2 regions of the Exiguobacterium sp. s26 genome follow, and region 2 is predicted to be linked to the other one. Evidence: riboswitches for the same ligand, from Rfam matches in the RefSeq annotation. Region 2 holds a riboswitch; the other holds the start of a gene.
What was found. Region 2 has a riboswitch for S-adenosylmethionine ahead of KNP82_RS08150 (2,3-diketo-5-methylthiopentyl-1-phosphate enolase). Riboswitches for the same ligand answer to the same signal wherever they lie in the genome.
Positions count from the first base shown of each region.

Region 1: linked by a shared signal. The riboswitch ahead of KNP82_RS01620 (methionine ABC transporter ATP-binding protein) and the one ahead of KNP82_RS08150 (2,3-diketo-5-methylthiopentyl-1-phosphate enolase) in region 2 are both predicted to bind S-adenosylmethionine.

Region 1 covers NZ_JACSLS010000001.1:322,874-328,120, forward strand. The annotation lists gene KNP82_RS01600 (arsenate reductase family protein) at 1-232, shown strand, start outside; gene gcvH (glycine cleavage system protein GcvH) at 272-655, shown strand; gene KNP82_RS01610 (PTS sugar transporter subunit IIC) at 698-1,750, opposite strand; gene KNP82_RS01615 (thioredoxin family protein) at 1,938-2,195, shown strand; SAM riboswitch class I at 2,648-2,753, shown strand; gene KNP82_RS01620 (methionine ABC transporter ATP-binding protein) at 2,831-3,859, shown strand; gene KNP82_RS01625 (methionine ABC transporter permease) at 3,849-4,511, shown strand; gene KNP82_RS01630 (MetQ/NlpA family ABC transporter substrate-binding protein) at 4,542-5,247, shown strand, end outside.
Region 2 covers NZ_JACSLS010000004.1:208,495-213,741, reverse strand. The annotation lists gene KNP82_RS08165 (1,2-dihydroxy-3-keto-5-methylthiopentene dioxygenase) at 1-313, opposite strand, end outside; gene KNP82_RS08160 (methylthioribulose 1-phosphate dehydratase) at 327-944, opposite strand; gene KNP82_RS08155 (2-hydroxy-3-keto-5-methylthiopentenyl-1-phosphate phosphatase) at 941-1,591, opposite strand; gene KNP82_RS08150 (2,3-diketo-5-methylthiopentyl-1-phosphate enolase) at 1,588-2,745, opposite strand; SAM riboswitch class I at 2,815-2,916, opposite strand; SAM riboswitch class I at 3,122-3,224, shown strand; gene mtnK (S-methyl-5-thioribose kinase) at 3,306-4,457, shown strand; gene mtnA (S-methyl-5-thioribose-1-phosphate isomerase) at 4,454-5,247, shown strand, end outside.

The DNA of each region.
Region 1 (5,247 bases), on a different contig from region 2:
ACTATGGAAACAGTCGGGTCTCCCGCTTAAAAAATTCTTCAATACGAGCGGACAAGTGTATCGGAACGAAGGCATTAAAGACAAGCTACCAAATCTATCAGAAGACGAACAACTCGAGCTTCTTGCGAGCAATGGTATGCTTTTAAAGCGCCCACTCGTGACAGATGGTCAAAAATCAACTGTCGGATTTTCAGAAAAGTCGTTTACAGACGTTTGGGGCGAAGTGCTATAATACTCGTGTGAGTCTAATTCATTTGAGGGGGAAGTTAAGATGAGCAAAGTACCTGCCAATCTACGTTATTCAAAAGAGCACGAATGGGTGGAAGTGAACGGAAGCGTCGCCCGCATCGGGATCACGGATTTCGCACAAAGCGAACTAGGGGATATCGTCTTTGTCGAACTTCCTGAAGTCGGTGGCACGATCTTACTCGATGAGCCATTCGGTTCGGTTGAATCGGTCAAGACCGTATCAGAGCTTTACGCACCGATCTCTGGGAAAATCACAGCAGTGAACGAATCACTTGCCGATTCACCAGAACTCGTCAACGAAGCACCGTTCGAAGGCGCTTGGATGATCGAAGTCGAGTTGAACGACGCGTCAGACGTCGACAAGCTCATGTCAGCCGAAGAATACGAAGCGATGATTCAAGGCTAAACAAAACCCGGTTTCTCTTTACGAGAAGCCGGGTCTTTTTGATTAATCGAAGTCGAGACGGTAATGATCAGGCTCGATGAGCGACGTCCGGTTGAACAAACGATAGAACAGAATCCCGAGTGCGATTGGGATGAGCCCGAACAAGACGACGACAAGCATGACGTTCCAGAGCGCGAATCCTCCCGGCATCAAATGCAAGGCGTTGACCGGACCGATTAGACCCGAGACGCCGAATCCGGCACTGATTGGCGTGCCTTCAATCCGAAGGATACCTGCGAGCGCTCCAAGGATGGCCGCATTGGCGAGTACCGGCAACATCATGATCGGACGACGGACGAAGTTCGCCATTTGAATCTTCGGTGAGCCGAGGAAGTGGGCGATCGACGTTCCGGTCGCGTTCATCTGCCAGCCAGCGATGGCGAGACCGAAGCCGGCAGCGACGACGCCAAGGTTGGCGGCCCCTGCAGCGACACCAGACAGGCTGATCGCTGTGGCAATCCCGACCGTGGAGATTGGTGAGACGATGATGAGCGAGAACGCCATCGCGATCAACATGCCCATCACGATTGGCTGCAGTTCCGTCATCGTCATGATGATCGTTCCGACGTACGTCGTGATTTGTGAGATGTATGTGAGCAGGAACGCCCCGATACCTCCAGCGACGACGATGACCGTCATCGGCAAGACGAGCACCGTGTATGTCTTCAAGCGTGGCGACAACTGCATGACGAGGAACGTCGCGAGAGCGGCCGTCACACCGGCCGTGATGACGTCACCGATTCCGGCCATGAGGAACGCTCCTTCCTCGATGCGGATGGCGCCACTTCCGACCTGGGTCGCGATGCCGATCGTCCCGGCCTCGAGCGCCGAGCGTCCGAACTGCATGGCGACGGCGACACCGATGATGACCGGTAAGAGGCGCATCGCAATCGTCGTCGCATCTAAGATGAACTGCAAGGACGGAAAATACGGCAAGATGGCTTTCGTTAATTCACCGAGCAAAGCGCTCGGGATGAGGGCAATGAGAATGGCAAGACTGAGGCCGTTCAAGACGTTCATTAAAAATTGTTTTCCGGTAAGCTTCTCTTCCGTCATTGGGGATTCACCTGTCCTTTTCTACTGGTTTGCTGTTATGTACAAAAGCGATAAAGTTAATGACCATACTATGCCTCTTTCTGCTGAGCGTCAACAAGAAATGTTGAAATGTTCAGAATTTTCCATTTGAGCACAACTTTTGAACCGACTGGGCCGGATTCATATACTTAGAAGAGAGGTGAGCAAAATGATGACAGACGGATTCTTATATATATACGCCCCAATGTGCGGTACATGCGCCGTGGCCGAGCGGATGCTCTCGGTCGTCGAGGCGGTCGACCCAGAATTGAAGATTGAAAAACGCGATGCCAACTTTATCCCGAACGAGCTCGAGGCATATCAGGTTATGAGTGTCCCGGCGCTATTGAAGCTGGAGAATGGCCAAGTTCGCGATCGTTTGTACGCGTTTCAAAACGTCCAGCACGTCCTATCTTTCGTTAAATGAGATAGGATGATTAGAATAATCTGAAAATTTTAAATAATCAGTTGACACAGAAAGTTCACGAATGATATATTCATTACAACATCTTACTTGAACACAACATAGGACGAGATTTTCCCGTCATCAAGACGTTTTCGAACAACCGCTGCATGAGCTTACGCGATTTCAGGTGGACCTTCCCTTCGATTGTCCCCCAAAAAAATCAAGCGTCGGGGCACCGGTCGCGTAATTGCATGGTCCGTTCGAAGACCGAGTGATGGTTGGGTAAAAATCCCCCATATAAGGATGAATGCTCTGATCGGGCAAAAGAGGTTCATCTATGGGTTGTCCTTCAGTGACTCAAGGTGCTACGTTCTGTGTCATCCTCGGATGGCACCTTTTTTATTTTTTCGCATAAAATAGTTTGACATGAAAATAATATGTCGCTATGATAAGGCTAATCGAATACGCAACCACTCTTATCAAGAGAGGCTGAGGGACTGGCCCTATGACGCCCAGCAACCGCGGAGCAATCCGAAATGGTGCTAATTCCAGCAAGGTGAGAACCTTGGAAGATGAGAGCAATCGTTGTCCGTACGATAAAGTACGCACGTTTGCTCAAACGTGCGTACTTTTTTTGTTGTCAGGAGGGAAATGGATTGATTCAATTACGCAATGTGGCCAAATGGTTCGACACGAAAAACGGTCGGGTCCAGGCGGTCGATGATGTGTCGCTTACAATCGAAAGCGGCGAAATTTTTGGAATAATCGGATATTCAGGTGCGGGGAAGTCGACGCTCATCCGCTTGCTCAACCGACTCGAGGCACCGTCAAGCGGTGAAATCGTGGTCGCCGGCAGCGAGCTGACGAAGCTCACACCAAAGGAACTACGCGGGGTACGTAAAAACGTCTCGATGGTGTTCCAACACTTCAACTTGTTATGGTCGCGCACAGTCGCTGAGAATATCAGCTTCCCGCTCGAACTCATCGGGGTACCGGCGAGCGAGCGCAAACGCCGCGTCCAAGAACTCGTCGAGCTCGTCGGCCTCGCCGGACGAGAAGACAGCTATCCGTCACAACTATCGGGCGGCCAAAAGCAGCGAGTCGGGATAGCCCGTGCGCTCGCTACGAATCCAGAAGTGCTCCTCTGCGATGAAGCGACGAGCGCACTCGACCCGAAGACGACGGATTCGATTCTCGAACTGCTCGTCAGCATCAACAAGAAACTCGGGTTGACGATCGTCCTCATCACCCATGAGATGCACGTCATCCAAAAGATTTGTCACCGTGTCGCCGTCATGGAGGCCGGAAAGGTCGTCGAGACCGGGCAAGTCGCCGACGTGTTCCAACACCCGGAACAGCCAATCACGAAAGAGTTCGTCAAACAGATCGGCGCGGTCGAAGACATGTCGCTCACGTTCGAACATTTGAAAGCTCGTTATCCGAGCGGTCAAATCGTCAAGCTCAAATTCTTGAACGAGACGGCCGAACAACCGATTCTGTCGGAAGTGTTGAAGCAGCATGACATCGGCTTCAACATCATCGGCGGAAACGTGACGCAGTCACAAGTCGGTGCCCTCGGGACATTATTCATCCAATTGATCGGAGAGCCGGCTGAAGTCGAGCGGGCCATCGCCTCAATCCGATCACAGGCAGTGGAAGTGGAGGTAGAAAGCGATGTTTCCTAATGTAGATTGGCAAGTCATGTTAGAACAGACGTGGGAGACGCTCTATATGACGCTCGTCGCCGGAGCCGCGACGTTCGTCATCGGTCTCGCCCTCGGGATGCTCCTATATGTCACAAACGAGCCGCTCATGATGAAGAACCGTCCGATTTACACGGTCATCAGCGCGGTCGTCAACATCTTCCGGTCGATCCCGTTCATCATTTTGATTATCTTGCTCATCCCGTTCACGTTACTCGTCGTCGGGACGATGCTCGGGTCAACGGCAGCACTGCCGGCACTGATCATCGGTGCGGCCCCGTTCTATGCGCGGATGGTCGAGCTCGCGCTTCGCGAAGTCGACCGCGGCGTCATCGAGGCGGCTGAGTCGATGGGTGCGACAAAATGGCAGATCGTCTATAAAGTGTTGTTCCCAGAAGCATTGCCGGCCATCGTGTCAGGCATCACGGTCACGATCGTCGCGATCGTCGGTTACACGGCGATGGCAGGGGTCGTCGGCGGTGGAGGACTCGGGAACTTGGCGTTCCTCGAAGGATTCCAGCGTTCACAAAGTGACGTCACGTTCGTCGCGACCGTCTTAATCTTGGTCATCGTCTTCGTCATTCAGTTCATCGGCGATCGACTCGTATCTGTAATTGATAAGCGTTCTGCTTAATCTAAATAGAAAATTTGGAGGGGTTTTATAATGAAATCATGGAAAACAGTACTCGGTTTAACGGCAGCTTCAGCACTTACGATTCTCGCGGCTTGCGGCGGTGGGGATTCAGAATCAGGTTCAGGCGATGACAAGACACTCGTCGTCGGCGCATCAAACGTCCCGCACGCTGAGATTTTAGAGCACGTCCAAGACGAATACGAAGAGAAGGGCTATACGCTCGAAATCAAGAAGTTCCAAGACTACGTCCTCCCGAACAAGACGCTCGCAGACGGGGAGTTGGACGCGAACTACTTCCAACACGAGCCGTACCTCGAGTCGCAAATGGCTGAAAACAAAGACTACAAATTCGCTTCAGCCGGCGGCGTTCACATCGAGCCGATCGGTGTGTACTCGAAAGACTACGCGTCACTCGATGAGCTTCCAGAAGGCGCGGAAATCATCATGAGCTCGTCGGTCGCTGACCACGGACGTATCCTCACGATGCTTCAATCTGAAGGCTTGCTTACACTCGCGGAAGGCAAGACAACGGACGCGACGGTTTCAGACATCGTCGACAACCCGAAAAACTTGGAGTTCAAGACGGACGTCGAAGCGGCACTTCTCCCGCAAGCGTTCAACAACGGTGAAGGGGACGCGGTCCTGATCAACACGAACTACGCGATTGATGCCGGCCTCAACCCACTCGAAGACGCAATCGCTCTCGAAGGCGAAGATTCACCTTACGTCAACTTGA
Region 2 (5,247 bases):
CGTCATCTGTGTGGTGATGTTCCTTTTGGAAGTTGACGAGCAGTTCGTCCAAGTTCGGCGTCGCATCCGACAACGAGATGACGTCTGCCGTCTCATAGCCACGTCGCTCCGACACGTCGCGAATCTCGTCACGGAACGTCGACAAAATCGCTTGTTTGTCCTCGTCCGTCAACTGATAGTTCTCTTGCAGGTTTTCCGGGAGCTTTGTGATGTCCCACTGTTCGTACAGAATCCCGCGAGACTCTAAAAAGGCACTCACTTCAGTTTGATTGACGTAACGCTCTTCGGTTTGTTGGAAATAGACAGTTGCCATGGTTGGTTCCTCCTTATGAATGGACGCCTAGGGCGCGTAGTTTTAATGTATAGCTGAACAAAAATTCGTAAGCCTCTAAATAGCGTTTGGCCGCGTCCGGGGTCTCGCCCCAGACGGTGATACCATGATTGCGGATGAGAACGGCACCGGCGCTTGCGTGGATGTGAGGGGCGAAGGCGGCCGCGAGCGTCGGGATGTCCGCATGGTTCTCGATGATTGGCACGCGAACGACCGCGTCCTCGTCCCAGTAGCCGAGCGCCTTGATGATCTCTTGGCCGGTGAAGACGACTTCGCCGGTGGCAGCATGGAGCTCGGAGATGACGTTATTGTCGACCGTATGGACATGGAGCGAACACGTCGCGTCCGTCCGATTGAACACTTCAACGTGGAGCAGCGTCTCGGCGGATGGTTTTCCTGTCTGTTCGCCGATCAAGCGTCCGGCCGCATCGACGTGAACAAAGTCTTCCGGTGTTCGTTTTCGTTTATCGCGTCCGCTCGCCGTGACGAGAAATTCGAGCGGATCGTCGGAAACGCGAATCGCCAAATTCCCACTCGTTCCGGGGAACCAGTCGCGGGCGGCGAGTTCGTCTTTAATGTCGGCGAGTTCAAGCCAACGTGTCGCAAGGCTCATACGACCACCTCCTTCAAGTGATGGGTGATGTCGTCAAACGTCTCGAACGGTGCGTAACGGATGCCTGCCGCTTCGCAGAGCGTGATGAGTTGACCTCGTGCGTAGACGAAGTCGGCACGCTTCGCGACCTCGAAGTCGGTCACTGAGTCGCCGATGACGATCAAGCGGTCGGCGGGATTGACGATGCGACGAGCGAGCGTCGGCTTGCAACAGCCGCAATCGTTCGTACATTGTTCATCGCAAGCGTGTGGCCAAGCGACGGTTACCGTCTCAGCGGAGAAGTCGGCGACGTTGCAGTAGATATGCTCGGGGGCGACATGCCCGTCCAAGACCGGCTGCACGAAGAAGTCCATCCCGCCGCTGACGACGTCAAACTTCCAGCCATGGGCCCGAACTTCTTCTAAAAATGCCGGGAACCCTTGGCGGAGCGTGATGCGCTCCAACAAATAATCACGGTAGGCCGGGGCATCTGCGCTCGGCAATAGTTGAAACAGTTGACCGACACCGGAGCGAATCGAAATCCGTTGCTCGAGGACCGCATCTTTCAACTCGACCCAAGCCGGCGGGGCGAACGCCTTCATCAACGCGATAATATTGTCTTCCGCCGTGATCGTCCCGTCGAAGTCGCAGAGGATATGGACCGTCATCGTGACGCCCACGCCTTCAACGCGGTATCGAGCTCGTCCGTCTGTCCTTCGGTTTGGCCGAGAACGTGAGCGATCGCTTGTCGGAAAGCACGAGCCCCGGCGGCTGCGCCGTCCGGGTGTCCGTGAATGCCACCGCCGGCGTTGATGACGACATCCGTCCCGAAATCACGAATGATATCGGCGACGAGTCCTGGATGAATCCCGGCTGACGGGACCGGTAAAATCGGTTTCGACCAATGCGGTTCGGCGCTCTGGTCACGAATCGTGAACGCCTCGTCACGCGGTGTCGCGAGGGAGCCGTACGGAGACGGGAAGAGCGTTAAATCGGCCCCGGCGAGGCGTGGGAGTTTACCGAGTAAGAGCGAATGACTGATTGATCCGGTCAAGGCGCCGGCAAAGGCCGGATGTGCCAAGATGGGGACGCGTATGTCTGAATCGTTCGCAAGTTCGCGCAGTGCGTCGAGACCGTACGTATAGACGTTGAACAGGAGCGCTGTCGCACCTGCCTCGATGAGACGGAGCGCCTGGTCACGTAGACCGAACACGGGGCCGCTCAGCGTGATGGCGTAGAGGACACGTTTCCCGGTCGCCTCGAAGTGGGCTTGAATGACGTCCGCTCCGATCCGGGCCCGTTCGAGCGATGGGGTGAGCGGGTTGTCGTATAAAATCTCGTCGTCTTTGACGATATCGATGCCTCCGGCGAACTGATCGCGGAGTTGCTGCTCGAGAAACGCGAGGTCACGGCCGATGACACCTTTGAAGATGCTCATGACGAGCGGGCGATCATGAACACCGAGTAACTCGCGAATTCCAGTGACCCCGAACTTGGCGCCTTTGAAATGAGGGGCGAGCGTCTCGGGCAACGTCAAATCGATTAACCGAATCGAATCGTCGAGGGACAGTTTCCCGAACGTCGTCGTCAAGATGGATGAAAAGTCAGGGCTGACATTATGTAACGGGTAGCGGATTGTGAAGCGGCTCGTCGTATCCGTATGTATGGTCGACACGACCTCACCGCGATACGCCTGTAACTGCTCTTGCTCTAAGTGAGGCAGCTCCGTCCAAGTACCGACCGTCAGCTCGAGGGCGATTTTGTCGGCGACGGTCGCGACCGCGTCCGTTCGTTTGATTTCATATGTGGCAGTGATACTCATATGGTTCCTCCTTCCAGGCAAACAAAAAATGACCCCATGCCGAGGCAAGAGGTCATCATAAAAAATGAACTCTTATCTCTCAGCTTTCGCTGCAAGAATTAGCACCGTGCCATCTCTGGTCGGTTGCTGCGACATCATCGGGCTCGTCCCTCCGTCTGCTCTTGATAAGAATGTGATTTGAAGTTGTGAAATTTAATTGAATTTTTGCACAGAATCATCATGTCGTCAATTCCTTTTTTTCCAAAAAAAATATTTTGGGAAGTTGTTTCCATATATGCACAAAAAAAGACGGAGTTGCGTCGAGAAAATGACGTTGACAATCGTGACGTCGAGTCCGTAATATTCATCACATAAGTTCACCGAATCGAATAACACACTCTTATCGCGAGTTGGCAGAGGGAATTGGCCCGATGACGCCGCAGCAACCGACCACTAGGCACGGTGCTACATCCACCAGACGAATGTCTGACAGATGAGAGGAACAACCATTTTGGCTGTGCCTCTTTCTCGCGGAGAAAGGGGCTTTTTTTGTGGGCAACGTACAGGAAGGGGAAAACATCATGTCATATCAACCATTTACAGAACAGACCGTCGTCGAGCACGTCCGTCAATTAGGATACTTGCAAGAAGGAATCGCCGAGTGCGAGGAGATCGGGGACGGCAACTTGAATCTCGTGTTTCGGATTCGCCAAGGCGAACAGCGCCTGATCGTCAAACAAGCGCTCCCATACGCCAAAGTCGTCGGTGAGAGCTGGCCGCTCACGCTCGAGCGGGCATGGATTGAACAGTTGGCACTCCGTGAGTTTGCGACTGTCGCGCCTCGGTTCGTCCCGGCTGTCCTTGGCAGCGACCGGACACTCGCTTACACGATTATAGAAGATCTATCTGATTATGAGATTGTCCGCACCGGCTATTTGAACGGGGAGAGCTACCCGGAACTCGCCCGTCATGTCGGTGAATTTTTGGGCGAGACGCTGTTTGCGACGTCGGATTACGCAGCTGGACCGATCGCGAAGAAGCGGATTGAACGTGACTATTACAACCCGGAACTGTGTGACATCACCGAGAAGCTCATCTTCACCGATCCGTTCAAAGACGCGGAGTCGAACAACATCGAGACGGCGCTGCGAGCAGATGTCGAACGCCTTTGGCAAGACCAGGCGCTCAAGGTCGAGGTGACGAAATTGAAAGTCGGGTTTGTCACGAAACATGAGGCACTCCTGCATGGAGACTTACATACGGGCAGCATCTTCGCGACTCAACAAGAGACGAAAATCATCGATCCAGAGTTCGCATTTTACGGACCGTTCGGCTTCGACCTCGGCCAAATCATCGCCCATTTGACGCTGTCGACGTTCCATGACCCGCTCAAACGCTTCGAGCGTTTCACGGACGTCTTGACGGTGTGGGAGACGTTCGAGAAGACGTTTCGGGCTAATTTTGAGCGCGCCGTCGAGCCATTCAATACGGATGGTTTCGTCGACGAGTTGTTGCGGACGGTCTTCAGCGACACGATTGGCTACGCCGGTTGCGAACTCATTCGCCGTGCCGTCGGACTGGCCGGTGTCGCCGATCTCGAGACATTGCCGGAAGCGACGCGGCTCGAACGAAAACGTGACGCGCTCGCCCTCGGGACAGCGCTCATTAAAGAACGCCACAGCGTCGAATCGATTGACGACTTGGTGACACTCCTGTCGGGGGTGCGCGTATGACGGTCCAAAACATCCGTTTCCATTCACAGACAGACGAACTCATCGTATTGGACCAGACGTTGTTGCCGCATGAAGAGCGTTACGTGACAATCGAGACGCTTGAACAGGCCGAACATGCCATCGAGACGCTCCAAGTCCGCGGCGCACCGGCCATCGCTTACTTCGGGGCGTTCGTCCTCGCCAAAGAAGCGGGACGGTTAGTCGATGACCCGGACTTCACGCGTCGGCTCGACCTCGTCGGACGCCGCTTGATTGCGACCCGGCCGACAGCGGTCAATCTGCAAAACGTGATTGAATCGCTCCTTGATTTAAATGTCGGGGATGATTTTGAGGCGATTGCCGAGGAAATCAAACGCCGCGCCATCGCTTTGTACGACCGGGACGTCGATACGTACCGGGCCATCGGCGAGCATGCACTGACGGTGTTGCCGGCCGGGGGGAACGTGTTAACGATTTGCAACGCCGGTGCCATCGCGACATCGCGTTACGGTACGGCGCTCGCACCGTTTTACGTCGGAAAAGAACGAGGTGTATCCTTCAACGTCTTCGCCTGTGAGACGCGACCGCTCCTGCAAGGGGCACGCCTCACTGTCTGGGAGCTCGATCGGGCCGATATCGACGTGACGCTCATCACGGACAATATGGCGGCTTGGACGATTCAGTCGAAACGAGTCGACGCCATCATCGTCGGAGCCGACCGCATCACACGGACGGGGCACGTCGCCAATAAAATCGGCACGTTGCAACTCGCCGTCCTCGCCAAACATTACGGCATTCCGTTCTATGTCGC